2 regions of the Mesorhizobium sp. B2-3-5 genome follow, and region 1 is predicted to be linked to the other one. Evidence: riboswitches for the same ligand, from Rfam matches in the RefSeq annotation. Region 1 holds a riboswitch; the other holds the start of a gene.
The links. Region 1 has a riboswitch for S-adenosylmethionine ahead of FJ958_RS15705 (O-succinylhomoserine sulfhydrylase). Riboswitches for the same ligand answer to the same signal wherever they lie in the genome.
Positions count from the first base shown of each region.

Region 2: linked by a shared signal. The riboswitch ahead of FJ958_RS12140 (homoserine O-acetyltransferase) and the one ahead of FJ958_RS15705 (O-succinylhomoserine sulfhydrylase) in region 1 are both predicted to bind S-adenosylmethionine.

Region 1 is NZ_VFVX01000012.1:98-11,504, reverse strand. Features, by position in the region: gene FJ958_RS15735 (GcrA family cell cycle regulator) at 1-435, opposite strand, end outside; gene FJ958_RS15730 (aspartate aminotransferase family protein) at 793-1,992, shown strand; gene argF (ornithine carbamoyltransferase) at 2,010-2,921, shown strand; gene FJ958_RS15720 (Hsp33 family molecular chaperone) at 3,081-4,115, shown strand; gene apaG (Co2+/Mg2+ efflux protein ApaG) at 4,310-4,702, opposite strand; gene FJ958_RS15710 (ceramide glucosyltransferase) at 4,923-6,074, shown strand; gene FJ958_RS15705 (O-succinylhomoserine sulfhydrylase) at 6,102-7,292, opposite strand; SAM riboswitch at 7,350-7,427, opposite strand; gene FJ958_RS15700 (2'-deoxycytidine 5'-triphosphate deaminase) at 7,519-8,613, shown strand; gene araD1 (AraD1 family protein) at 8,813-9,805, opposite strand; gene mmsB (multiple monosaccharide ABC transporter permease) at 10,002-11,294, opposite strand; partial or broken gene FJ958_RS15685 (ABC transporter ATP-binding protein) at 11,291-11,407, opposite strand, start outside.
Region 2 is NZ_VFVX01000008.1:83,775-95,181, forward strand. Features, by position in the region: gene FJ958_RS12120 (DUF2125 domain-containing protein) at 1-149, shown strand, start outside; gene FJ958_RS12125 (sugar kinase) at 157-1,086, shown strand; gene FJ958_RS12130 (prephenate/arogenate dehydrogenase family protein) at 1,094-2,029, opposite strand; gene hisC (histidinol-phosphate transaminase) at 2,051-3,160, opposite strand; SAM riboswitch at 3,297-3,374, shown strand; gene FJ958_RS12140 (homoserine O-acetyltransferase) at 3,465-4,634, shown strand; gene metW (methionine biosynthesis protein MetW) at 4,693-5,307, shown strand; gene FJ958_RS12150 (Stf0 family sulfotransferase) at 5,256-6,080, shown strand; gene FJ958_RS12155 (glycosyltransferase) at 6,215-7,207, shown strand; gene FJ958_RS12160 (DUF1330 domain-containing protein) at 7,269-7,589, opposite strand; gene FJ958_RS12165 (glycosyltransferase family A protein) at 7,966-8,901, shown strand; gene FJ958_RS12170 (ABC transporter ATP-binding protein/permease) at 8,994-10,820, opposite strand; gene FJ958_RS12175 (methyltransferase domain-containing protein) at 10,950-11,407, opposite strand, start outside.

The sequences.
Region 1 (11,407 bases):
GTTGCCGCAGAAGTTGAAGTCCTCCGAGAGCGGATCGCCATTCGGCCATTTGCAGGTGCGCTCGGTCAGCTCGACGAGTTGCAGATGCCGTGAGATCGGTATCACGACATTCTCGACCGGGCGGATATAGTGCCGCGCCACCGGTTCGGCGTCGAATTGCGTCTGAAGGGCTGTCGCGCCGATCGATGTCGTGACGTGGCGTGCCGTGCTTGCGGCGCGCGCCACCGATTTCTGGACGGTCGAGCCCTGCGTCGCCTTCTTCTGGCGCGCCGGCGTCGCTGTTGCGCGACCGCGGCCCGAGAGCTTCAGCCGGTGTACCTTGCCGATGACCGCATTGCGGCTGACCCCTCCAAGCTGGGCAGCAATCTGGCTTGCGCTCAGACCCTCCGACCACAGTTTTCTGAGAAGTTCGACCCGCTCGTCAGTCCAGTTCATGAGACCGCGCTCCTGCTAAGCGTGCGGCAATCAGAATCCATCCCCGACCCAGCACCACTGCTGGGGCAGACACCACATATATCTGGTGATTAGGTCCGCCGCACGAAATCTAGTTATTTCTCGACTACAATTACCTTATGCGCTGACTCGGTGACAAGAGTCCCAAGTGCAACACGAATCGGTTTTTTCGGTTTTCCCCAACTTGCCCGGTCGCTTATGAGCCGGCATCTCGTCAGGGGGCTTGCCGCGTGCCACTACGCGACGTTTTCGTTGACTTCATGGCCGAAAAACCCGATAAGCCGCAAAGGCCGCCGCTTTGGCGGCTTTTTTGATTTTCCGGTACCGGAGACGCATATAATGAGCGGTTCGGCGCTTTTCGAGACCTTTTCTCGCGCACCCCTGGCTTTCGACCACGGGGAAGGCACCTGGCTGGTTACGGACAAGGGCGAGCGATATCTCGATTTCGCCGGCGGCATCGCGGTCAATTCGCTGGGCCACGGCCACCCGCGTCTGGTCGCAGCCCTCACCGAGCAGGCGGCAAAACTCTGGCACGTCTCCAATCTCTACGAGATTCCGGAGCAGAGCCGGCTTGGCGAGCGGCTGGCCGATGCCACCTTCGCCGACAAGGTGTTCTTCACCAACTCCGGCGCCGAGGCACTGGAATGCGCCATCAAGACGGCGCGGCGCTACCACTTCGTCAAGGGCCATCCCGAGCGCTTCCGCATCATCACCTTCGAAGGCGCCTTCCATGGCCGCACGCTGGCGACCATCGCGGCGGGCGGCCAGTACAAATATCTCGAAGGGTTCGGACCCAAGGTCGAAGGCTTCGACCAGGTCGGCTTCGACGACATCGATGCCGCCGAAAAGGCGATTACGCCTGAGACCGCCGCGATCCTGATCGAGCCGGTGCAAGGCGAGGGCGGCATTCGTCCGGTGCCGGTGCAATCACTGAAGCGGCTGCGTCAGCTTTGCGACCAGCACGGGCTGCTGTTGATCTATGATGAGGTTCAGTGCGGCATTGGCCGCACCGGCAAACTGTTCGCGCATGAATGGTCAGGCGTCACCCCCGACATCATGGCGATCGCCAAGGGCATTGGCGGCGGCTTCCCGATGGGTGCCTGCCTTGCCACCGACGAGGCGGTTGTTGGCATGACCGCTGGCGTGCACGGCACGACCTTCGGCGGCAACCCTCTGGCCATGGCGGTCGGCAACGCTGTGCTCGACGTGGTGCTGGAAGACGGCTTCCTCGAGGACGTCCAGCGCAAGGCGCTGCTGATGAAACAGGGACTTGCCGCGGTCGCCGATGAGTTTCCCGATGTCATCGAAGGCATCAGGGGCACCGGCCTGATGCTCGGCCTCAAATGCGCGATGCCCAACACCAAGGTGAACATGGCGCTGCGCGACCAGCATTTGCTGGCGGTTCCGGCGGGCGACAACGTCATCCGCCTGCTGCCGCCGCTTACCGTCACAGACGCCGAGATCCACGACGCGCTCGACCGCATCCGCGCTGGTGCCAAAGGCCTGGCGGATGCCATTGCCGTGGCCGCCGCGAAGTAATCCCGGAACCATTGCCGATGTCAGTTCGCCACTTCACCGACCTTTCCGCCGTTTCCGAAGGCGACCTGCGCTTCATGCTGACGGACGCGGTGGCGCGCAAGGCGCGCCTCAAGGCGGGCGAGCGATCCAAGCCGCTCGAAGGCAAGGTGCTGGCCATGATCTTCGACAAGCCGTCGACGCGCACGCGCGTCTCCTTCGATGTCGGCATGCGCCAGCTTGGCGGCGAGACGATCATGCTGACCGGCACCGAGATGCAGCTCGGCCGCTCCGAGACCATCGCCGACACCGCCAAGGTGCTGTCGCGCTATGTCGATGCCATCATGATCCGCACCACCTCGCATGAGCGGCTGCTGGAGCTGACCGAGAGTGCCACTGTTCCGGTGATCAACGGCCTGACCGACGACACCCATCCCTGCCAGCTGATGGCCGATATCATGACCTTCGAGGAGCATCGCGGTCCGGTTGCCGGCAAGACCATCGCCTGGACCGGCGACGGTAACAATGTGCTGCATTCGCTGCTCGAAGCGTCGGCGCGTTTCCGCTTCAACCTGAACGTCGCAGTGCCCGAGGGCAGCGATCCGTTCGAAAGATACGTCGACTGGTCAAAGGCCAATGGCGGCAGGATCAGCTTCGCCCGCTCGGCCGAAGAAGCCGTCGACCAGGCGGATTGCGTGGTCACCGACAGCTGGGTGTCGATGGGCCAGGAGCATCGTGCACGCGGCCACAACGTCTTCCTGCCCTATCAGGTCAATGCTGCGCTGATGGCCAAGGCAAAGCCGGATGCGCTGTTCATGCATTGCCTGCCGGCGCATCGCGGCGAGGAGGTGACCGACGAGGTCATGGACGGGCCGCATTCGGTGGTCTTCGATGAGGCCGAGAACCGGCTCCATGCCCAGAAGGCCGTGCTCGCCTGGTGTCTTGGTGCTTGAAGTGTCTTGGTGCTTGAAGTGTCTTGGTGCTTGAAGTTGTCTGGACGCTTGAAGTGTCATGGCGCTGGTCTGGGCGCTTGATCCGCGGGGGCGCGATCCCTATCTGCGCCGCATCACGCAAATCAAGCGCGTTTGGACGCATGTGCCCACCGGGGCCGCATGGCCGCGCCCTGGAGCTTTGTCATGTTGGAAACCCATCAAGTGACTGAACATCACCCCAAACTCGGCGAGTTCGGCTACGCTGGCGACGACCATGTCGTGCCTTTCGAGGTCGGTCCGCTCGACGTACGCGGCCGCACCGTGCAACTCGGGCCGATGCTCGACGCCATACTCGGCCGCCATGACTATCCCGAGCCGGTTGCCCGCCTGCTCGCGGAAGCCTGTGTGCTCACGGTGCTGCTCGGCACCTCGCTCAAGTTCGAGGGCAAATTCATCCTGCAGACGCGCACCGACGGGCCGGTCGACATGCTGGTGGCGGATTTTTCCACGCCCTCGGCGCTGCGCGCCTACGCGCGCTTCGATGCGGATCGGCTCGAGGCACTGGTCGCGGCAGGCGAGACGTCCCAGCAGACGCTGCTTGGCAGCGGTGTGCTGGCGCTGACCATCGACCAGGGCGCCCATACGCAACGCTATCAGGGCATCGTCCAGCTCGACGGCGAAACGCTGGAAGACGCGGCGCGCACCTATTTCCGTCAGTCGGAACAGATTCCGACCGACATCAGGCTGTCGGTGGCCAAGCTGCTGATGCCCGGCGTCGGCGGCGTGCGCGAGCACTGGCGTGCCGGCGGCATCCTGGCGCAGTTCCTGCCGCAGGCGTCCGAGCGCATGCGCGTTCCGGACCTGCCTGGCGGTGATGGCGATCCGCGCGAGGAGATGCATGATCCCACCGACAATTCCTGGCAGGAATTGCTGGCGCTGCTCGGCACCATCGAACCGACGGAACTGATCGATCCCACGATCGGCGCCGAGCGGCTGCTTTACAGGCTGTTCCACGAGCATGGCGTGCGCGTCTTCGGCGGCGTCCCCGTCGCCGACCAGTGCTCATGCTCCAGGGACAAGATCCGCGGCATCCTCGAGGGCTTCTCCGCGCAGGAGATCAAGGACAGCACCGAGGACGGCGGCATCCATGTCGCCTGCGAATTCTGCTCGAAGCAATATGACTTCGACCCGGCGGAATTCGCGGCTGAGAAGTGAAGTATCGGCCTTCTCCCCGTTCACGGGGAGAAGGTGCCCGAAGGGCGGATGAGGGGCAGCGCGGCCCTCGGCAGCGATCGCGCGGATCCACGCAGCGCTTGTATGTTCTCACGAGCCGCCGCCCTCATTGCCCTGCCGCACATTTCTCCCCGTACAGTGACGCCATCGCAGCGGACCTCGCCAATCGCCGAGGTCTAGTTCACGGTCCGCTTTGTCCCCGGCAGGTCGAGCGAGAAGGCCGGGATGGCGATGTCGAACGTCTCGCCGCGTTTGTTGCGCATCGTGTAGTGCCCGACCATGATCCCCGACGGCGTCGAGAGCGGGCAGCCTGACGTGTACTGATAGCTGTCGCCGGGGTTGAGTTCGGGCTGGTCCCCGACAACGCCTGGCCCGCGCACCTCCTCGACCCGGCCCGCTCCGTCGGTGATGTGCCAATAGCGCGACAGAAGCTGCACGAACTCGTCCGACTGGTTGTCGATCGTTATCTGATAGCCCCAGACGTAGCGGTTCTCCGAAGGGTCAGAACGATCCTCGAGATAGAACGGCCTGACCTGCACTTCGATGTTGCGCGTGACGGCGCGGTACATGAGCGGCTCCAAAAACAATCCGGTACCTTTCGGCGCTCCCAGCGAGCAGGTCAACGTGCGCGTCTTGTCGCGCGTGACCCTGAAAGGCAGGTGGCGGCAAAGAATGTCATTTAAGTGACACATGACAATGGTGGTGTGCGCGCACGGGCGACTCGGCGCTCTGCCGACCTGTTGAAACGGCCGTCATGCGGGCCGTCTTTTCTGGAGTGACCAGATCTCGATGGAACTCACTCTCATAGCCGCCTCGCTCTCGACCGCACTCATCCTTTCAAACGCCGCCAGCATTGCGCTTGCCACCTCACAGCTGAAACGGCGCACCACGATCGCACCGCCAGCCGGCAGATCGCTGCCGGTGTCGATTGTCGTACCATCGCGTGGCGTCGAGCCGTTCACGCACGAGACACTGGAGCGCGCCTTCTCGCTCGACTGGCCGCGCTATGAACTGATCTTCTGCGTCGCCCATGCCGACGATCCGGTGGTCACGCTGATCCGTGCCGCCATGGCGCGCTTTCCCAAAGTGCCAGCCCGCCTGTTGATCGGCGATGACCGCATCAGCGCCAATCCCAAGCTCAACAATTGCGTCAAGGGCTGGGAAGCGGCGCGCCACAACTGGGTCATTCTTGCCGATTCCAACGTGCTGATGCCGAGGGACTACATTCAGCATTTGATGGCGGCATGGCGGCCGGATACCGGCCTCGTCTGCTCGACGCCGATCGGTTCGCGGCCCGATGGCTTCTGGGCGGAGGTCGAATGCGCCTTTCTCAACACGCTGCAGGCGCGCTGGCAGTACGCCGGCGAGGCGCTCGGCCTTGGCTTTGCCCAAGGCAAGAGCATGCTGTGGAACAAGCCCATGCTGGATGCCAATGGCGGCATTCGCGCGCTGGCGGCCGAGATTGCCGAGGACGCCGCCGCGACCAAGCTGGTGAACGGGCTTGGCCTGCGCGTCAATCTCGTTGCCGCGCCTTTCGAGCAGCCGCTCGGCCGGCGTAAGCTCGGCGAAATCTGGTCGCGCCAGGCCCGCTGGGCGCGGCTGCGCCGCGTCACCTTCCCGCTTTTCTTCGCGCCTGAAATCCTGACTGGCGCGGTGGTGCCGCTGCTGCTTGCGCTGGTTGCGGCGGCAAGCGCTGGCTTCAGCCTGCCGCTGACGGCCATCGCCGTTTTGGCCGCCTTCTACCTTCCGGAATGTGCCCTGGCCTGGTCCAAGGGCTGGTACCTGTCGTCGCGCATCGTCGCGGCGATCATGGTGCGCGACCTGATCCTGCCAGCGATGTGGGCACGCGGCTGGCTCGGCGGCGCCGTCGACTGGCGCGGCAATGCGATGACTATCGGCACCAAGGCGGCCGAACTGGAAGAGACGCCGTCTGGCGCCTGATAGCGCATGATGCCGCGTAGGCAGGCCTTACTTGGCCGCCTGCAACGCCTGCGCGATGTCTTCCAGAAGGTCGTCGGTATCCTCCAGACCGACCGACAGCCTGAGCGTACCTGGCCCGATGCCGAGTTCGGCGCGGGCCTCGTCCGTCAGGTTCTTGTGGGTGGTCGTGGCCGGATGGGTGATCAGGCTCTTGGCATCGCCGAGATTGTTCGAGATCAGCACGATATCGAGCGCGTTCTGCAAGGCGAAGGCAGCCTGCTTGCCGCCCTTGACGTCGAGGCAGATCAGCGTCGAGCCGCCCGACATCTGCTTCCTGACGATATCCGCCTGCGGGTGGTCGGCGCGGCCGGGATAGATGACGCGGGCGATCTGCGGCTGTTCGGCAAGGAAGTCGGCGATCTTGCCGGCGCTTTCCGTCTGTTGGCGCACGCGCAGCGGCAGCGTCTCCAGGCCCTTCAGCAGCGTCCAGGCATTGAAGGGCGACAGGCTGGGGCCGGTATGGCGGAAGTAGTCGTGCAGGTTCTTGTCGATCCACTCCTTGTCTGAAAGGATCACGCCGCCAAGACAGCGGCCTTGGCCATCGATGTGCTTGGTCGCCGAATAGACGACGATGTGGGCGCCGAGCTGCAGCGGCTTCTGCTGCAAGGGCGTGGCGAAGACATTGTCGACGACAAGCCGCGCGCCGATCGAATTGGCAAGTGCGGCGACAGCGGTGATGTCGACCACTTCCAGCGTCGGGTTGGTCGGGCTTTCCAGGAAGAACAGCTTGGTGTTCGGCCTCACCGCCTTTTCCCAGTTGGCGATGTCGGTGCCGTCGACCAGCGTCGCCTCGATGCCGTAGCGCGGCGCCAGCGTCTCGACCACCCAGCGGCAGGACCCGAACAGCGCGCGCGCCGCCACGATGTGGTCACCGGCCTTGACGCTGCACAGAAGCGCCGCCGTCACCGCCGCCATGCCGGATGCCGTGGCACGCGCATCCTCGGCCCCTTCCAGCGCGCACATACGCTTTTCGAACATGTCGACGGTCGGATTGGCGTAGCGCGAATAGATGAAGCCCGGTTCCTCGCCCTTGAAGCGGGCTTCGGCGGCCTGCGCCGTCTCATAGACATAGCCCTGGGTCAGGTATATCGCCTCGGAGGTCTCGCCGAAGCCGGAACGCAGGGTTCCGCCATGCACGAGGGCTGTCTGAGGCTTCCAGTTACGCTTCTTGGTGCTCATCGCTTTTGTTCCAGACACAAAAAAACCGGCCGCGAAAGTCGCAACCGGTCCATACGGCCTTGCGGCCCGACGGTCCTTTAGCGACTTGTTTAACGTGGCTGCAAGCCGACCGGCCAAATCACCACGGGATAACGACCCTTTAGACCCGCGCCACGCTTGCGTCAATTGCCGGCTCCATTAAGAGATTTGTACCAGACCTCGCCCGGCCTTCGAGCGGAGCAAGACTTTGCGGCAGACAGGCATTCTTCCCGATCAGGACATTTCGGCGCTCTTCCAGTCCGGCGCGCTGAAGTCGCCGCGCGCGCTCGATGCAGACCAGATCCAGCCGGCGAGCCTAGATCTGAGGCTCGGCGACAAGGCCTGGCGGGTTCGGGCTTCCTTTCTGCCCGGTCCCAGCCACAAGGTTTCGGAAAAACTCGACCGGCTGAAGCTGCACGAGATCAGCCTGACCGACGGCGCCGTGCTCGAAACCGGCTGCGTCTACATCGTGCCGCTGCTCGAAAGCCTGGCACTGCCGGCGGATATTTCAGCCTCGGCAAACCCGAAGAGCTCGACCGGGCGGCTCGACATCTTCACCCGTGTCATGACCGACCGTGGCCACGAGTTCGACAAGATCGCTGCCGGCTATACCGGTCCGCTCTATCTGGAAGTCAGCCCGCGCACCTTCCCGATCGTGGTGCGCACCGGCTCACGCCTGTCGCAGATACGCTTCCGTACCGGCAACGCATTGCTCTCGGAAGCCGAACTGCATGAATTGCACCGCGCCGAGATGCTGGTCGCCACCGATCCGCCGAACATTTCGGGGGGGGGCATCGCGCTGTCGATCGACCTCAATGGCGACAGTGACGGGTTGGTCGGCTATCGCGGCAAGCATCACACCGGCCTTGTCGATGTCGACAAGCGCGCGGCGCAGGACGTCCTCGACTTCTGGGAGCCGATCCACAAGAGCGGCGCCGGCGAACTGGTGCTCGATCCCGATGAGTTCTACATCCTCGTCAGCCAGGAGGCGGTGCATGTGCCGCCGCTCTACGCCGCCGAGATGACGCCCTTCGACCCGCTGGTCGGCGAGTTCCGCGTCCACTATGCCGGCTTCTTCGATCCGGGCTTCGGCCATTCGGCGGCCGGCGGCACCGGCAGCCGGGCGGTGCTCGAAGTGCGCAGCCACGAAGTGCCGTTCATCCTCGACCATGGCCAGATCGTCGGCCGGCTCGTCTACGAGCACATGCTGAAGCGGCCGCAGGCGCTCTACGGCACCGATCTCGGCTCCAACTACCAGGCGCAGGGCCTGAAACTGTCGAAGCATTTTCGCGCCGCGCGCTGAGGTTTGCGCTGCCAATCTCCCCCCTCGTGGGGGAGATGGCCGGCAGGGCAGAGGGGGGCGCGAAGGAACGCTGCCTTCGTGTTTTGATACTCAGATGAAGACTTCCGAAGTCTGAACTTTGATAAGTTGATAGGTCGGCGGGACAGCGCCCCCCTCTGCCCTGCCGGCCATCTCCCCCACTAGGGGGGAGATCACACTCTTACAGCGCCTTCACGGCCACCCCCACCGGCTTTTCGATCTCGAGCGGGTTGCGCAGCGGCAGGCCGAAATCCCCGGCCTCGATCTCGAAGACGTCACCGGCCTCGGTCCTGATGCCATCGGCGAAGGACAATGTCGCGGTGCCGAACATGTGGACGTGTACGTCGCCCGGCTGCCGGAAGGCCGAATATTTGAAGTGGTGGTGTTCGAGATTGGCGATGGTGTGCGACATGTTGGCTTCGCCCGACAGGAACGGCTTTTCCCAGAGCGTCTTGCCGTCGCGCACGATGCGCGACGTGCCCCTGATGTCGGACGGCAGGTCGCCGATCAGGATCTCCGGCCCGAACGAGGCGTTGCGCAGCTTGGAATGGGCAAGGAAGAGATAGTTCACGCGTTCGGTCACATGGTCGGAAAACTCGTTCGACAGCGTAAAGCCGACGCGGAAGGGCGCGCCGTCATCGCCGATGACATAGATGCCGGCGACCTCGGGTTCCTCGCCGGCGTCGTTGGCGAAGGCCGGTGACAGGAGGGCGGCACCCGGCGCCACCGCCATCGTGCCGTTTCCCTTGTAGAACCATTCCGGCTGCACGCCGACCTGGCCTTTCGCCGGTTTGCCCCCTTCCAGGCCCATGCGGAACATCTTCATGGAATCGGTGAGCTGTTCCTCGCCGTCGGTGCTGAGCTTCCTGTGCATGGAATCGCGCGTCGCCGCCGAACCGAGATGCGTCAAGCCGGTGCCGGTCAGATGCAGGTGCGCCGGATCGGGGTGATTGATCGGCGACAACAGCCGCCCCTTCTTGTAGGCAGCGTCGAGATCGACCGTCTCGCCGAGCCCCTTGCGCTCGATCAGGGTGGCGAGGCCGATGCCGGTGCGGGCAGCCTCCATCGCCAGCGAATAGACGCTGCGAGCGCCGTTGATGATCCGGGTCTTGCCGCCGTTGCGGGCAACGACACGGATGGTCTCGGCGTCGTCGAGAATCTGCGAGATCAGCATGATCAGTCCTCTCTCATGTGCCTTGGCATGGCTGCCAGCTTGGCAAACCTTCCCAAGCGCGGCCGGAACGTTGCCCATGCCACGGGTGAAATTCTCCGTTCGGATTGCGCTCGCGGGCCTGTCCCTTGAGGGAACTTCTTCGTGCCAGTCGGTTGCCGGCAGCGCCGCGATGTGACCCGTATGCCTTCCTGGTGCCTCAGCCCTTGTTCTTGTTGTAGACGTCGAACACCACGGCGCCGAGCAGCACCAGGCCCTTGACCACCTGCTGCCAGTCGACGTTGACGCCCATGATCGACATGCCGTTGTTCATCACGCCCATGATGAAGCCGCCGACCACCGAACCGATGACCTGACCGACGCCGCCCATCGCCGAGGCGCCGCCGATGAACACGGCGGCGATGACGTCGAGCTCGCTGCCGAGGCCCGCCGCCGGCACCGCCTGTCCGAGGCGCGCCGCGATGATCAGACCGCCAAGCGCCGACAGCACGCCCATGTTGATGAACACGTAGAGGGTCAGTCGCTCGGTGTTGATGCCCGACAGGAGTGCGGCCTTGGGATTGCCGCCCATCGCGTAGATGCGGCGGCCGATCGTCATGCGCTTGGTGACGAAAACGAACAACGCGATCAGCGCAGCCATGACCGTCAGCACGACCGGAAAGCCCTTATAGGTGGCGAACTGATAGACGAGAAACAGGACAAGCGCACTGATCACCAGCGTCTTGACGGTGAAGAGCGAGAACGGCTCGGCCTGATAGCCGTGCCGCTCACGCGTGCGTCGTGCCTTGAGGCCGAAGAAAATGTAAGCCGCCACGCCGATGACCCCGATCACCATCGTCGTCATATGCAGCGTCAGGCCGCTGCCGACGATGGTCTTGCCCGCCGCATTCACGGTTGGTGCAATCAGCGTCAGCGGGCCGATCAGGTCGGGGATGAAGCCGGAACTCAGCTTGTTGAAGCCATCCGGCAGCGGGCCGACCGAGGAGCCACCGCCGAGCAGCGCCTGGCACATGCCGCGGAAGATCAGCATGCCGGCCAGCGTGACGATGAAGCTCGGTATTCGATGATAGGCGATCCAATAGCCCTGTGCCGCGCCGATGGCACCGCCGATGATCAGGCAGAGGATCGACACGACCAACGGATTGCTGAGCGGGCCCAGATTCCACGTCACCATCATGTTGGCCGCGAGCGCGCCGATGAAGCCGGCGACCGAACCGACGCTGAGGTCGATATAGCCGGAAACGATGACCAGCAGCATGCCCAGCGCCATCACGATGATGAAGGAGTTCTGCTGCACGAGGTTGCTGAGGTTCAGCGGCTTGAACAGTGTGCCCGACGTGGTGAACTGGAAGAACACCATGATGGCGATCAGCGCCAGCACCAATCCGTAGTCGCGCAGATTGGTGACCAATGCCGAGACCGCGAAGCGTGGCGTATCCGCCCCGCCATCGGCAGTGGCGGATTGCGGTACGGGAGCGCTCTCTGTGCTCATGATGCTTTTCCTTCTCCCCGAACGATGGCGCGCATGATCTTTTCCTGGCTGGCGTCGCTCGCCGCCATTTCACCGACGATGCGCCCTTCGTTCATCACATAGATATGGTCGGT
Region 2 (11,407 bases), on a different contig from region 1:
GCGCCATACCCGAACAGAAGAACGCCATCGAACAGGGCTTTGCCGCTCTCGCTCTGCTCGGCAAGGAACCGTCGATGCCGCTGAAGGTGGTCAAGGGCAAGGCAGCACTCGGCTTCATCCCGCTCGGCAAGATCAAGCCGGTGCAATAGCGCTGCCATGGCAAGACCCGTGAAGCTCCTGAGTGTCGGAGCGCTGACCCTGGACATGATCCTGCGGGTCGAGACCTTGCCCGGCCATCAGGGAAAGTTCATCGCATCGGATGGCGTCCAGATCGCCTCCGGCATGGCCGCGAGCGCAGCCTGCGCCGCGCATCGCCTCGGCGCCGAAGTGTCGCTATGGGCGAGCACCGGCGACGATCCGGCCGGCGATCAGCTGATTGCCGGAATTGAGGCCGAAGGGGTTGATTGCAGCTACGTGCGCCGTGTCGGCGGCGCCCGCTCGGCGCTGGCATCGATCCTTGTCGACGCGCATGGCGAACGCATCATCGTGCCGTTCTATGACAGCCGGGCCCAGGCCGATCCCGAGACGCTGCCGTTTACCGACGTGACGGCATTCGATGCCGTGCTGGTCGACGTGCGCTGGCCGGGTGCGGCGGCAATTGCCCTCAAGGCGGCGCGCGCTGCCGGCCTCCCGGCAATTCTCGACGCCGATACCGCGCCGCTGGCGGTGCTGGAGCAGATGCTGCCGCTGGCTTCGCATATCGTCGCCTCCGAGCCGGCGGCGCGCATCGTCTGCGGGCACGCGCCGGACCCTGAGACCGCCTGCGCCGACTTGGCCTCGCGTACCGATGCTTTTGTCGCCGTCACCGGCGGCGCGGCAGGCACCTGGTGGTTCGACCGCCCGACCCGAACTGTTCGCCATGTCGCGACGCCAAAGGTCAAAGTGGTGGACACACTGGCAGCCGGTGACGTTTTTCACGGTGCCTTTGCGGTGGGACTGGCGGAAGCCATGCCGATAGTGAACGCCCTGCGCTTTGCCAGTGCGGCCGCCGCGCTCAAATGCCAGCGCTTCGGCGGCAGGCTGGGCGCACCGGAGCGAACCGAGACGCTGGCAATGATGGCGGCCCACTGGCCCGCCCAAGCCTGAGAGCCTGCTACGCCTTCGCCGGATGTTCGACCGCTTGACGCCCGAAGTCGGGCGCGTCGATATCCTGGCCGGCCTCGATGATCGAGCGGCGCACGGCCCGGGTGCGGGTGAACAGGTCGAACAGCTTGTCGCCGTCGCCCCAGCGGATCGCCCGCTGCAGGAACGCCAGGTCTTCCGAGAACCGCGCCAGCATTTCGAGGATGGCGTCCTTGTTGTGCAGGCACACGTCCCGCCACATGGTCGGGTCGGAGGCGGCCAGACGCGTGAAGTCGCGAAAGCCGGAGGCGGAATATTTGATCACCTCCGTCTTGGTCACCGATTCCAGATCGTCGGCGGTACCGACGATGTTGTAGGCGATGATGTGCGGCAAATGCGAGACGATGGCCAGCGTCATGTCATGATGCTGCGGGTCCATCGTGTCGATGTTGGCGCCGCAACGGCGCCAGAATTCCGACAGCCGTTCCAAAGCACCCGCATCGGCGTCCGGCAGCGGCGTGAAGATGCACCAGCGGTTGTCGAACAGATCGGCGAAGCCTGCATCCGGCCCGGATTTTTCCGTACCCGCCAACGGGTGGCCGGGAATGAAATGCACGCCGTCGGGCACATGCGGCTGCATCTGCGCGATGACGGAGGCCTTGGTCGAGCCGACATCGGTGAGGATCGCACCCTTCTTCAGGGCCGGCGCGATCTCCTGCGCCACCGCGCCGGATGATCCGACCGGCACCGAGACGATGACCAGGTCGGCGTCGCGGACCGCTTCCTTCGCGTCGGTGGTGTAGGAATCGCCGAGGCCCAGTTCCTCGGCCCGCTCGAGCGTGGCCACGCTGCGCGTCGAGATGGCGACATGGCGGGCCAGGCCCTCGCGGCGGATGACGCGGGCCAGCGACGAGCCGATCAGGCCGATGCCGACCAGCGCGATCTTTTCAAACATCGGTGATGTCATGGCGTTCCAGCTTTTGGCGTTCTAGCTTTTCAGAAATGTCGTGAGCGCGGCGACGACGCCGCGATTGGCCTCTTCGGTGCCGACGGTCATGCGCAGCGCGTTCGGGAAGCCATAGCCGGAAACGCGCCGCAATATATAGCCGCGCGCGGTCAGGTAATCGTCGGCCGCCGCCGCGGAATGCTTCTGGTCGTCCGGGAAATGGATGAGGATGAAATTGCCGACGCTGGGCGTCACCCGCAGCCCAAGCCCGGTCATCTCGTCGCTCAGCCAGGCGAGCCAGGTCTCGTTGTGCGCAACGCTGCGCTCGATATGGGCGCGGTCGCGGATCGCGGCGATGCCGGCCTCGATCGCGGTGGCGTTGACGTTGAAGGGGCCGCGCACGCGGTTGATGGCGTCGACGATGTGCATCGGCCCATACATCCAGCCGATTCGTGCCCCGCCCAGGCCGATCTTGGAGAAAGTGCGGGTCATCACCACGTTCTCGGCGCTGCCGGCCAGCTCGATGCCGGCTTCATAATCGTTGCGGCGGACGTATTCGGCATAGGCCGCGTCGAGCACCAGAAGCACATTCCTTGGCAGGCCGGCATGCAGGCGGCGCACCTCCTGGAATGGCACATAGGTGCCGGTCGGGTTGTTGGGATTGGCGAGGAACACGATTTTCGTGCGCGGCGTGACGGCGGCCAATATCGCGTCGATGTCGGCGCGTTCGTCGGTCTCCTTGACCACGACCGGCGTGGCGCCGGCCGATTGGATGTAGATCTTGTAGACCATGAAGGCGTGTTCGGTGAAAATGGCCTCGTCGCCCGGCGCCAGATAGGTCTGCGCCAGCAGGCCGAGGATCTCGTCGGAGCCGTTGGAACAGATGATGTTCTGGGGGTTGAGTCCATGCACTTCGGCGATTGCCTCGCGCAGCCGCCTCGCGGTGCCATCGGGGTAGATGTCGAGCCTGGCGGCAACCTCACGGGCGGCCTCGATGGCCTTTGGTGACGGGCCGAGCGGATTCTCGTTCGACGACAGCTTGTGGACCTTGGCGACACCGGCGGGTGCCGTACTCTTGCCGGGCACATAGGCATCTATGGCCATGATGCCCGCGCGCGGGGTTGGACGTGCCTGATCCGGTGTCTGGTTCATTTTTTGCAAAATCCGTCGAAAATGCCTTCATCGGAAGGCCGCAGCGGAAATACAAGTCGTGGCCCGCAATGTCGAGAGGCGGCAGTGGGGCCAGCGGCCGGCATTGACGGCAAGGCGGGCGAGTTCTAGAACAGCAGCGAACTTCCGTGGTGATTTGGCCGGTCGGCTTGCAGCCACGTTAAACAATTCGCTAAAGGGCCGTTTGCGTGACGTAACCGGCTTGCGAAGGCAATGCCGGTTTTTTGTTGTCCGTGACCGGCCGGACGAACGCATCGGCGGCGCTCGGTGCAGCAAGAGAGACGTGATGGCCGCTCAGCGCGCAGGAAAGACCAACAACGAGGCCGACCAGCCGTCGAGCCCGGTGTTGCGTTTCGGGCCCGACAAGCCGCTCAAGCTCGACGCCGGCACGCTGCTGTCGCCGTTCCAGATCGCCTACCAGACCTATGGCACGCTCAACGATGCCCGCTCCAATGCCATCCTTGTCTGCCATGCGCTGACCGGCGACCAGCATGTCGCCAACACCAATCCGGTGACCGGCAAACCGGGCTGGTGGGAAGTGCTGATCGGCCCCGGCAAGATCATCGACACCAACCGTTTCTTCGTCATCTGTTCCAACGTCATCGGCGGCTGCCTTGGTTCCACCGGCCCGGCTTCGACCAATCCCGCCACCGGGAAACCCTATGGGCTCGACCTGCCGGTCATCACCATTCGCGACATGGTGCGTGCGCAGCAGATGCTGATCGACCATTTCGGTATCGAGAAATTGTTCTGCGTGCTTGGCGGCTCGATGGGCGGCATGCAGGTGCTGGAATGGGCGTCGAGCTATCCCGAGCGCGTCTTTGCAGCGCTGCCGATCGCCACCGGCGCCCGCCATTCCTCGCAGAATATCGCCTTTCACGAGGTTGGCCGCCAAGCCGTCATGGCCGATCCGGAGTGGCATGGCGGCAAATATTTCGACTATGGCAAGCGCCCGGAAAAGGGGCTGGCGGTGGCGCGCATGGCCGCCCACATCACCTATCTCTCGGAAGCCGCCCTGCACCGAAAATTCGGCCGCAACCTGCAGGATCGAGAAGCGCTGACCTTCGGCTTCGATGCCGACTTCCAGATCGAAAGCTATCTGCGCCACCAGGGCATGACCTTCGTCGATCGCTTCGATGCCAATTCCTATCTCTATATGACCCGGTCGATGGATTATTTCGACATCGCCGCCGACCATGGCGGCAGGCTGGCGGACGCCTTCGCCGGCACCAAGACCCGCTTCTGCCTGGTGTCCTTCACGTCAGACTGGCTGTTTCCGACCGAGGAGAGCCGCTCCATCGTGCACGCGCTCAACGCAGCCGGCGCCTCGGTGTCCTTCGTCGAGATCGAGACCGATCGCGGCCATGACGCCTTCCTGCTCGACGAGCCGGAACTGTTCGCGGCCATCAACGGCTTCATAGGCTCGGCGGCGCGCGCCAGGGGGCTGAGCGCATGACCCAGGAGAATTGCGGGCTTGTCCGTCCGGGATCTTGCGCCGCACAGGAGGCGACTTCATGAGCGTCAACGGCAGCCAGCGTGTCGACCTGGAGGTCGTCGCCAACCTCATCCCACCCCAGTCCCGCGTGCTCGACGTCGGATCAGGCGACGGCTCATTGCTCGAATTGCTGCAGGACACCAAGCAGGTCGACGGCCGCGGGCTGGAGCTGTCGCAGCGCGGCGTCAACGAATGCGTGGCGCGCGGCCTCTCGGTCATCCAGGGCGATGCCGACAAGGACCTCGAATTCTATCCCGACAAGGGCTTTGACTTCGTCGTTTTGTCGCAGACCCTGCAGGCCACCCGCAACCCGAAGCTGGTGCTCGACGAACTGCTCAGGATCGGCAACCGGGCGATCGTGTCTTTCCCCAATTTCGGCCATTGGCGGGTACGCCTGTCGCTGTTCGTCAAGGGCCGCATGCCGGTGACCAAGGACCTGCCCTATTCCTGGTACGACACGCCCAACATCCATTTCTGCACCATCCGCGACTTCGTCAATCTGTGCGAGGAGCTTGGCGCGACGGTGGAAAAGGCAACCGCGCTCGACGCCAACGGTCAAAGGATCGGCCTGTCGATGCCCTGGTGGTTCTGGAATTTCTTTGGCCAACAAGCAGTATTTTTGCTCAGACGCTAGTTTCGTTCGCCATGCACCTCATTCGCAAACGCGCCTTTCCAGTTAAAGTACCGCCCGAAGTCCTGTCAGGAATAAAGGCTGGAATCCTTGTCTGCACTTCACCGCGCAGCGGCAGCAACCATCTTGCGGAGTTGATGTTGGCCGCCGGGCTTGGCTATCCTCGGGAGTGGTTTGGTGGCCGCCGCGTTCTCGAACTGCCAAACTATCCTAGCGATCCCCGCGCTCAGGTTTTGCGCGCATTGACAGACGGGCGATCGCCTTCTGGAATCTATGCGGTCAAGCTGTTTGCGAGTCAGTTTTCGGAAGTCGCCAAGATCGTCGATCTCCCTGCCAGCCTCCCAGAACTGCGCTACATTCGCTTGACCCGCAGCGATCTCCTCGGACAGGCAATCTCTTGGACGCGCGCGCGTCAGACCGGCCAGTTCCGCTCTACTGAAGCCGGTCAGAAAGCGCCCTATTATGACGGTGCCGCCATCGCACGGTCGCTCGATAAACTTGCCTCGGAGAATCTCGTTTGGGAGCTTTGGTTTGCAAGGAACGGGGTGACTCCCTTGTCTTTGACATATGAGGAGCTCTTCCAGAAACCAAAGGCCACGCTTGAGCAAATTGCCGGTCTGGTTGATGCCAAGATTACCAGTGGCGACGCGATCGATCTTGATTCGGGCCTTGAAATTCAACGGGACACCGTGAATGCAGAATGGAGAGAGCGCTTTTTGTTGCAGTATTCAGACCCGTCAAGATTCCCCACCGACCGCATTCGAGGTTTCTTTTGACGGCTCATTTCGGTTTCGATCTGGTCGCTGGGCGATATACAAAAAGGCCCTGTCGTTTTAGATTGAAATTGCCGTTTCCGGCGGGCTCGGACAATTCTTGCCACATCGACACTACCAATTGAATTTGTATAGAAATGATTGAACCGGACACAACATATTCAATCGTCGTCGAAATGGAAAACGCCAAGTCCATAGACTGGGACGAGATCGGCGTTGGGCTGAAAGCATTGGCGCGCGAAATTGCGGCTGTTTCAGCAAACGGGCTTGGGTGGCCAACCGTTGTTATTTCTCACAGTGGGGCAATGTCGGATTCAAACGCGTTGCGCCATGAAATCGCGGCTGAAGCACCGGAACTAGGCCAGGTTGCCGACCTTGTCTTCACCGCTTTCCCGGGAGGTCGATATTACGACCTGAAGAACAACGGCATGCTGGCAACGCATGGAAATGTGGTCATCTTCACCGATTCCGACGTCGTCGCCGAATCAGGCTGGCTGTCAGGCTTGCTTGAGCCGTTCGCCGATCCTGAAATCATCTGTGTAAATGGGTACACGTATCTTTCACATGATGATTTCTTTTCAAGAACATTTGCCTTGATCTGGTTTTTCCCGATGGCTCGTGGGGACAAGCGTTTCGCCTCGAAACGAGCAATCAACGCCAACAATGTTGGCTTTCGGCGCGAATGGATCTTCGACCATCCCTTTCCAAGACACAATGGCTTCAAGGTTTCGTGCACTTTGCTGATGCACAAACTGCTCCGTGAGGGCCATAAAATTCACAACGTAAACGCTCGCGTCTACCACTACTCACCGCGCGGATGGCGGTTCTTTTACTGGCGTGCCTTGGTCACGGGCCGTGACGCCGACCGGAAATTCACAGAGCTCAAATCGCCCAGCCGCACACAACGGGTCGTCAAGTCCTTTAGCCGATGGGCGACCATGTCGTGGCGCACGACACGACGGATCATTGGCCATGCCCGCGAGGCCGGAATGCCGCTTTGGCAAATTCCATTTTCTCTGATTGTTGGCCAGGCATTTTATGTCCTGGTGTTCTGGGGCCAGTTCAGTCTTGCCACAGGTCTGGTCAGTGACGACATCGAAGTCGTGCCTGACTATGTCGGACACAGCTAGGGTCCTTTCGCGATTGGTTCGAACTCCCGCTTCAAACATCCAATTGTTTAGGACCGCTCCATCACCGCAGAACATCCGTGGCCTTGTGTGGATTTTCGACGCCGTTAGCGAACACCACGTCGGATTGAGAATTGTCGGTGCGCAGCGACAGTATCGCCTGGTAGGCGGGCGAGCGGTACCAGCCGCGCGCATGTTGCCTATCGGGAAACTCGATGATGATGAGGTTGCCCGGCCAGTCGTTCTCGACCACCTCCACATCGCCGCCATGGATCAGGAACCGGCCCTCGAAAGGCTCCAGCGTGGCATCGATCCTGTGCAGATACTCGACGATCCGCGGCCCCATCTTGACCTGGCGCATATGGGCAACGGCGTAGCCGGTCATGACATAACTCCCTCTGGTCGAGGCCAGCGACCGGCCTTCCAAGGGCCAATCTGCCCAAACATCGGCGGCGATGCGATTACCTCCGACGTCATGGAGAATAGAGGCGATCCGCGTCAGGCAGCGCCATCTTCGCTTCGGCGGTTCGCAAACATGGCGGGCGGCGATGGTGTTGCACTTGAAGCGCTCGGCACGGAATTCGTCACTCCTCGTGGATTGAGCCTCGCTGCGATGGGGTGACATGCGCGGCTGGTTTTTGTACCCTTCGAACGAATACGAAGAGGATCACGGAAGGGGGACGTCCGATCCATTTGACCATCCTGAAGATCGAAGGAACTGGCAGGACGCGCATTTTTGCGCTGGAACCGGCTGACGCGGCATGACCGGGAAGATGGAATACTCTCCCCTCATCACGGTCATCACGCCGACCCACAACCGGCGCGAAACGGTGTTGCGTGCCGTGGAAAGCGTGCTTTCCCAGAGCATGCCGAAGCTTGAGCATATCGTCGTCGACGATGGTTCCACCGATGGCACGGAGGAGACGCTGGCCCGCATCAGCGATCCGCGGCTGATCTATGTCGGCGCGAAATGGCGAGGCGCGAACGCCGCGAGGAATGCCGGAATCGAGCGTGCGCGGGCACCGGTGGTGACATTCCTTGATTCGGACGACGTCTACCTGCCGCATCGGCTTGAGTGCACCCTGGCCCGGTTCGATGAGGATCCGGCGCTCGAAGTGCTGATCAGCTCATATGTTTCCGTGAAGAGCGGCCGCGCCACCAACTGCGTCAACCCCGAGGCCTTCGTGAGCCCCATGATGCTCGAGCGGACGCTTGTGGCGCAGACGATCTTCCTCGCCGGTTCCGCGATAACCGCCCGCCGCGAGGCCTTGCTGGCAATCGGCGGCTACGACAGCGACATTACCAGGATGCAGGACCGGGAGTTGCTGCTGCGCTTGGCGCGGCGGTGCGGCGCGCAATTGTCCAGGGATATCGACTGGACGAAATACAATTCGCAGAATTCGATTTCGCGCCGCCGCGGCGGCTATGTCGAAGCCTATGCGAACCTGATGGGCAAGCATCCGTATATCGCCCACGCCTATCCGCACATCCCGCCTTACATGGTTTCGCGGCAGATCATTGCCGATGTTCTCAGGGGCCGGATACCGGAGGCCTTCGAGGGCTACATGGCCAACCGCTCGTCGAAGGCGCTTGGCTATTCGCTGCCGGAGCTGATCAATGGTTATGTCTGTGGCCGGCGTTGGCGCCGCGATCTCTATAATGAGTTTCGCGACACGTTTGGCGCCCGGCCTGCCTGATCGCCTCTCGCCCAAAAGGGGCCAGCGGACTTTGGGGCAACGGCATGCACAACGAGTCCCCGCGACCCTACCGGTCAAGTTCCCAAGGCAGTCTACTTCTTGCGGCGGGTGGCGACAGGCGGCGGTTCGATGGCGCCAGCCCTGACGCGGGCAGGCTTCAGCGCAGGCGCGCCGGAATCCTTCACAATTGCCAAGCCGCGCGGAAAGAACTGATTGTTGTGCTGGCCGCGCCCGATGTTAAGGATGGCCGCTTCCGGCAAATGCTTTTCCAGCACCGACAACACTCGCCTCAACGTGGGGCCATCGAACGCGTCCATCGCTTCGTCAATGATCACCCATTTCGGTTTGCGCAAGGCGAGCCTTGCGAAGGCAAGCGAACGCTGTTCGTCATCGCCCAGCTCACGCTCCCAGCGGGCCGACCGATCCAGCGAAGACGACAGTCGTCCGAGACCGACTTCGGCAAGCACCGCCGAAATCTCGGCATCGCTGGCCGGAGCAACCCCGTTTGGATGATCGAGGACCTCGCGCAGCGTGCCAGCCGGGAAATACGGGACGCGCGGCACGAAGATGGGGGCTTCTCCTGCCGGCATGCCGATCTTCCCGCTTCCCCAAGGCCACAGGCCGGCAATGGCACGGAAGAACAGCGTCTTGCCGGCGCCCGGCTCGCCGGTGATCATCACACGCTCGCCGGTTCGGATTTCGACATGCTGGTCGGCAAGCTTGGCGCATCCTTCCGGCGAGGCCACCTGGAGGTTCTCGAAAGTCATGCTGCCATTCGCGTTCTCACTGAAGGTGATGCGTTTTTCCGTGCCATGCAGCGCATCGGTCTCGACGAGCGCGATGCGGAAGTCGGCGACGCGCATCAGCGTGGCGCGCCAGTCCGCGATGCTGCCGATGTTGTTGATGAACCACCGCAACGAGGAGTGGACCTGGTTGAAGGCCCCTACCGCCATCATCAGCCCGCCGAAGCTGATGTCGCCGGAGAAATAGACTGGCGAGGCGACGAGGATCGGCGCCACCACGGTGATCCAGCCATAGGTGTCGGTCACCCAGGATAGGTTGATCTGGGCGGTATAGATGCGCCGCATGGCGCCCAGAACCGTGCCAAGGTCGAGTTCGAGCCGCCGCTTGGCGTCGGCCTCGCCATGGTACAGGGCGATGGCATCGACATTCTCGTTGACGCGCACCATAGAGGAGCGCAGCTCCGCTTCCCTTGTGTACCGGTCGCTGTTGAGACGGATCAGCGGTCGCCCGACCAGCCAGCTCAGCCAGGAGGCGGTGCCGGCATAGAGGAACGCGGCCCAGACCATGTAGCCCGGTATGGCCAGCGACCAGCCGTTGATGTGGAACACAAAGCCCGAAGACAGCTCCCACAGCACGCCAACGAAGGACACCAGCAGGATGAGCGACTGTAGCAGGCCGACGCCGAGATCCGTCGACAGATCGGAAAGATGCGCCGCATCCTGCTGCATGCGCTGGTCGGGATTGACCCCGATGGCGCCGGCATTGGCCAGCCGGAAGGCGCGCGCCGGCCGCATCCACTGGTCGATCAGGTCCAGCGTCAGCGCCTCGCGCAGCTTCAGCCGGATCATCTGGTTGAGCCACGTCTGGCCGATATTGAACACCAGAAGCCCGCCAGCGATCATTGCGAAGACAAGAAGCTGGTGCAGAAAGGCCGCCATGTCCCTGCGCGCCAGCGCGTCGTAGAAAGGCTGGTTCCAGCGATTGAGTAGCACCTGGCCGACCGATGTCGCGATGATGACGGCCATGATGCCGACCGAAGTCCACAGCAGCCACTTGCGAACCGGCGATCCCACCAGCGCCTGCTTGATCGTCGTCACCTGATCCCGCAGGCTGCTGGTTTCGACGGCCGCAACCACCGGCCGGGAGTGGACAGCGTTGTCTGGTTGATCAGCCATACCCAATGTCCTTGCGTTCAGAAGCGATGCTGAAACCAGATGAAGAAAAACGAAGACATCCGAATATCGACCAGGGTGCGCGTTGATCACGACAGATAGGTCGGGAAAGGGCGCGCGTTTCCACCATGATCACGAAGGTTTCACCCGGCGAGCCGGCGACGCCGCACCCTCCGCGCCGGCCCGGCGGCCAAGCCGCGTCGCGCCATGCGGCGACAGCACCGGCACGAAGACGCGGCGAGATGCGCGCTGGACCACCGGCACGCCCTGATAGAGCCGCTTCTGCGCCTCGACGACGATGACGCCGGAAAAGATCGGCCACAGCCGCCGACCGACGCGCTCCAGCACATTGTGGAAGCGCATCATGAAGTGCCGCCGCGACGGCGGGAAGAACAGCGCATCCGACCAGGCCGCGGGCGTGAAATTCGCCTCACGCAGCAATTCCGTCAGCTGTCCGCGTGAGAAAGGCCGTCCATTGCCGAACGGCGTATGCTCGAAGCGCGCCCAGACACCGCGCCGGTTGGGCACGACGATGACGACGCGGCCCGCCGGCGACAGCACCCGCCATATCTCATTCAGCGTCTCGCGCG